DNA from 2 places in the Aeoliella sp. genome. Region 2 is predicted to be linked to the other one. Evidence: riboswitches for the same ligand, from Rfam matches in the RefSeq annotation. Region 2 holds a riboswitch; the other holds the start of a gene.
The links. Region 2 has a riboswitch for cyclic di-GMP ahead of ACQK2L_RS28950 (hypothetical protein). Riboswitches for the same ligand answer to the same signal wherever they lie in the genome.
Positions count from the first base shown of each region.

Region 1: another riboswitch for cyclic di-GMP. It lies ahead of ACQK2L_RS24260 (Flp family type IVb pilin); the one in region 2 lies ahead of ACQK2L_RS28950 (hypothetical protein).

Region 1 covers NZ_CBDDFX010000002.1:2,891,820-2,894,273, reverse strand. The annotation lists gene ACQK2L_RS24265 (prenyltransferase/squalene oxidase repeat-containing protein) at 1-378, opposite strand, end outside; cyclic di-GMP riboswitch class I at 725-811, shown strand; gene ACQK2L_RS24260 (Flp family type IVb pilin) at 1,033-1,215, shown strand; gene ACQK2L_RS24255 (A24 family peptidase) at 1,498-2,073, shown strand; gene cpaB (Flp pilus assembly protein CpaB) at 2,249-2,454, shown strand, end outside.
Region 2 covers NZ_CBDDFX010000002.1:4,072,659-4,075,112, reverse strand. The annotation lists gene ACQK2L_RS28955 (ATP-binding protein) at 98-550, shown strand; gene ACQK2L_RS28950 (hypothetical protein) at 556-1,182, opposite strand; cyclic di-GMP riboswitch class I at 1,650-1,727, opposite strand; gene ACQK2L_RS28945 (menaquinone biosynthesis family protein) at 2,408-2,454, opposite strand, start outside.

The sequences.
Region 1 (2,454 bases), 1.2 Mb from region 2:
GGGGTTCCAACTCCAACCCACGAGGGTGGTGTCGTGCCCCATGTTCGGGTTGCGCGGCATCGTGCGGCCTTCGCTCGACAGCAACCACTCGGCAGCGCGCTGAATCTGGTGCTCGTAACGCGCCGCATCGACTTCGTGCCACGCCAGGATAGCGAGGCTGGTGGTCCAAAACGGGCCGTCTTGCGTCGAGCTGGCGGGTACCGACCCATCGCGAAGCTGTCGCTCGACGAGCCACTGCGCGGCACGATCCGCAGCATCGTCATAACCGGAACGATCGATTGCGAGCGCAGCCCAGGCCACCGGTTCGGCTACCGGAGGTCCGCCGGTCGTGTAACCGCCGGGAGTCAGGCTTTGGAGTTGGTCGAGTAGGGAGTGCATTTGTTTCTAGGTGGCTTGTTTCTTCCGTGCGCCCTTTTAAAGGTAGGTTACCTATGTTGTCCGCTGCCGATTTCGAATGAGTTGGTGTGGTGCAAGTGCTCGGTGCCCTGGCGCGTATGCCTAGTTTTCCGTTGAGAACGAGCATTTGGGAAAAACTCAACTCATGCAGTTTGACTTCGGCCGTAGCTGACATAGGTTTCAAGTGTTCGACGAGCATGCAACACACAACGCACTGCTAAGTCGAACGCGGAACTTATCGTGAAGGACTCATCAGCGACTTTTTCGCACACCTCGATTCGCTTCGGCGAGTCGTTAATTACCGACCTAGAGCCTGTTGCGTCATCATTCTCGACAAAGGCAAACCAGTCGTGAGGCTGGGACGCAAAGCCCAGGACCAACTTCCTAACCGATTGTTGGTAGCCAGGCTACCGAAGGACGATGGCGGGCCGCCGAGAGGCGACCGCTTGCATGAAGCGCTTGACGACAGATGGTACGCAAACGCTAGTTACCTTTTTGGCCCGTTCGTAGTACAACCAGGCTCACTTCACCGCGTAGCGGTGGGGGTACTGCAGCGAGGCCGTCAACCGGGAGCTCAACCGCTCCTGACAACCTTAGGGTGTTGGCTCGACAGCCGGCACCAACCCGGAGGATGCTATGAAGAAGTTCGCCCAGAAAGTACAACAGTTCCTCAAGTCGGAAGATGGCCCCACTGCTGTTGAGTACGCAGTGATGCTGGCTCTGATCGTGATCGTCTGCTTGACAGCGATTCGCTCGATCGGTACCAACGCCAACAGCACCTTCCAGTCGGTTGCTACCGAGCTGAGTGGTGGTAGCTAATAGTTACACCCTCCCGGGCTTACACCCTAAGGTGACCCATGTATAGCGCATCCCCCTCATCGGTTCGCCGGTGAGGGGGATTTTTCGTGTTGCGACGGTCATTCGCACCGTTGGACCGACTCCGTACAAATCTGCACGACTCGCCAGCGACCGCTTGATTCGTGAGCTATGTTTTCGCGTGTGGCCCGTAGATTGAGCCACGCTAAGTGCTTTGTCGGCTTCGCGCACGGCAAATTGGCACGGCACTAGAAGCAATGACCACGAATTTCGCGAGATACTCCCATGTTCGATTTGGCAGTTTGGCAAGACGCTCTGACAACCAACTGGCACGTGTGGCTGGTGACGGTCACCATCGTAGTGATGGCCGTTATCGACGGCATTCAACTGCGAGTGCCCAACGCGTTGACCTACCCCATGATTGTGCTGGGTTGGGTCTACAGCTATACGCTCAGCGCCTATCCCGGGTGGGAAGGGCTTAGCTACAGCTTGATGGGCACCGTTGTCGGTCTGGCGACACTGCTTCCCGCCTACGCTATCGGAGGCATGGGAGCAGGCGACGTGAAGATGATGGCTGGCATCGGAGCTTGGATGTGGGTGGAAGTCACCCTGTACTCCTTTGCCGTGGCCGCTGTGGTGGGTGGCATCATGGCAGTTGCCATGGTGTTGCTGAGCGGCGCGTGGAACAAACATTACGCCCAGTTCTGGAGCATCTGGAACGAGATCATGGTCGTCCGCGATCCGGAGAAGCTGGCAGAGATTGCAGCTGAGCGAAAGCCTAGTATGAAGCTGTTGCCCTACGGAATTCCGATCGCTATTGGCACGATCATGTACTTTGGATGGGCTGGGCTCTTGGTTTAACCACAGCTAGCACCCGACATTAGACATTTTGCTGGACCGGATCTGCGGATCCTGCCGAAGAAAGCGACAAGGTTCCCATTCCGCACCCGTGCGCGGATGGTGGTCATGCCGCCACAACTGAACCTGGCCCTGCGACTTACGCGTCGCCGCGCCGCAAATCCTGTGAGAGGTTCTGATGCGACCAAAGTCACTACTACTACTTGCGCTGGCACTCGGCTGTGGCCTCGTTGCGTCGATTGGTATCAGCCAGGTGATGGACAAGAGCGGCGAGAAGGTGGTCTCCTACGAGACCGAATCGATCTACGTCGCGATGGTTAACATCAACCTCAACGATCCCATCGATGCCTCGATGGTTTCGCTGCAAGACTGGCCCAAAGACAA
Region 2 (2,454 bases):
CGCAAGCGCGGCCACCATCGCACCGGCAGGTATACGTTTCATCCTTCGCCACGACTGGTTGTCGGTCGACAGCGTGGCAACCGCGATAAGGCGAGCCATGGACCAGCACAACTGGAGTTGGACACTCGAGCGCAGCATTCCCAGCCGCAGGAATGCTCATCTTGAGTCGATGGAGGAGATCCTCGGCCAACTAACCAAGCTTGGCTGGAGCGACCGCGAACTGTTCGGCGTGCAAATGGCGCTGGAGGAGTCGCTCACCAACGCGATTCGCCACGGCAACAAGTGCGACGAATCGAAGCAGGTGACGCTCGGGTGCAAAGTGAGCCCCGAGCGATTCTGGCTGCAGGTCGAGGACGAAGGCCCCGGCTTCATTCCCGAGCACGTGCCCGACTGTCGCAGCGCAAAACAGCTCGAAGCCTGTGGCGGCCGCGGGCTGATGCTCATCAAGGCGTACATGACCACCGTCGTGTACAACGAGCGCGGCAATCGCGTGACCATGGAGAAAGTTCGCGGCGAGCAATCGAGCGAACTGATGGACGTCTCTTCTTGAGGGGCTTAGCCACCCAAGCCGGCCTTTTGCAGGCTGTTGGCCAATCGCATCGCGGCCGGTGAACTGTACGCGCCCACGCTCTTGGTGGCGGGACGCGAAGACACTGTTCTGCGGCGCGGCTCCGCTGCTTTCGTTGTGGTCACCTGCTTGGTGGCGACCCGCCGCGGTGAATCCTGCGCGGCGATGTGTCGCGGTGCTTGTTGCCCTGGATAGGCGGGCGACCATTCTTGTTCGGGCTCTTCGTCCGAGTCGCTTTCCTCGCTCGCCGGCTGATCCATCAACTCCACGTCCGAAGCGTATTGCGTGACTGGCGAATGAAGCACTGGCGCCTGGAGCGACTGCTCGTACTCGTACCGCGCGGCCTGCTCGAGTGCAGCCTGCCGCACGAGAAAGTCGGTTGGCCCCGCCGTCGCGACTGGCCCGCCGATGGATCGCGTCGCCGCATAGCCTGGATTGGCGTACCGCGGGTTGATGGTGCCCGCAAACGGCGTGGCCCTGCTCGGTCCCACGCGCACGCTGAGGCTGACGTAATAGTCAGAGCGATGGCCTGCACAGCAGTCGGCTTGGGCGACCTCCGTACTCACCAAGAAGCACGCCAGGCACGCGATGAAGGAGGTTCGGAAAACTGACATGGTCGATCCCTCGGGGAGGCACATGTTGCAGTGGGCGATCCACACAGCAACCGAGCCTACCACAAGGGCAGCCGACCGTGCAAACATTTTTCGGGCGGCTACTGCATTACCGCCAAATGTAGAGGGATAGACCCGGTGAGCGAACAAGCTGTTGGGGGGACTACTTGCCGTCTGCGACCGGGCCTATCCCAGGACAGGGGACGAGGCTGCCCCGGCCAGGGGATTACCCACCTGAAGTGGTGGGACTGGCAGCTTGCCAATCCGCTGGGTCCTCCGTCGGGAATTCCAAGTGGTGCACCAGTTGCTGATGTTCGCTACGAACATCGATCGCTGCTGCCGCTGCAGTCGATTCGCAACTAATGAGATCGCGGAACGGGACGTCAGAAGCGGTTGCGTACGAGCGAACCTGGCCAGGGAGGAAGTACATGGGGTGCCTGCAGTCCGGACGCGGACGGTTGGGCAAATTGTCCGGTAACCTGGCTGTCTCCCGAAGGAGATCCACGGCTTTGCGTCCCTGTCTCGCGACAGGTTTGCCTTTGTCGGTGGGCGGCCGTTGTGCGGCGCCCATTGCAGTGAGAAAAGAAAGGTGAGACAAACGGGAAAAGGGGGCCAGGAGAGGACTCCGGCTATTAAAAGCCTACGTCACACTCCGACCGCTGCCGGGCAATTCGCCTCGGATTTTCAAAAATAGAAGTGGCGCAGTGGCTGTTAGCCGCCTAGGGACGCCCGCTGAGAAGTTCGGCTTGACCAGATGTGAAGCCGTAGAAAGGGTTGAAATGTTCTATTTGGCAAGAAGCTGTACCATCTGCGACAATGGTGTAGTTGGCATGTTTCGTTGCTCGGATGGGAAGTCAATCGCATTTGTCTGTACGGAGTGTGGCACCGTATGGGACGATCCTACAATCGATGCAAATAGGCCAATACAATATCTCAATACTGCAGACCCACCGTTGCCTGGGCACGGTTGTTCGCTTGGAGGCGAGGTTTCAGGGTGGGCGACCTACGAAGAGATAGAAGACGCAAACCTTGTAGAATTCATCGATGGAGAAGCTGATGTGTAAACAGCTAACTCTCTAGTCGATGCTGTGCTGGACCGCCATGCCGTACAGAATCAGGTAGCAGCGCGGCTATAAATCGATTGGCGGCGCCGTTGTGTTTAACATCTTCCACACGTCGAGTTGGGACTACCTGGGAGCTTCAGGTGGCATCGTTCGGCTTGACCAAATCAGTCGCCGACGAATTCCGGCTGTACCAGTTGTGGCAGTACTCCGG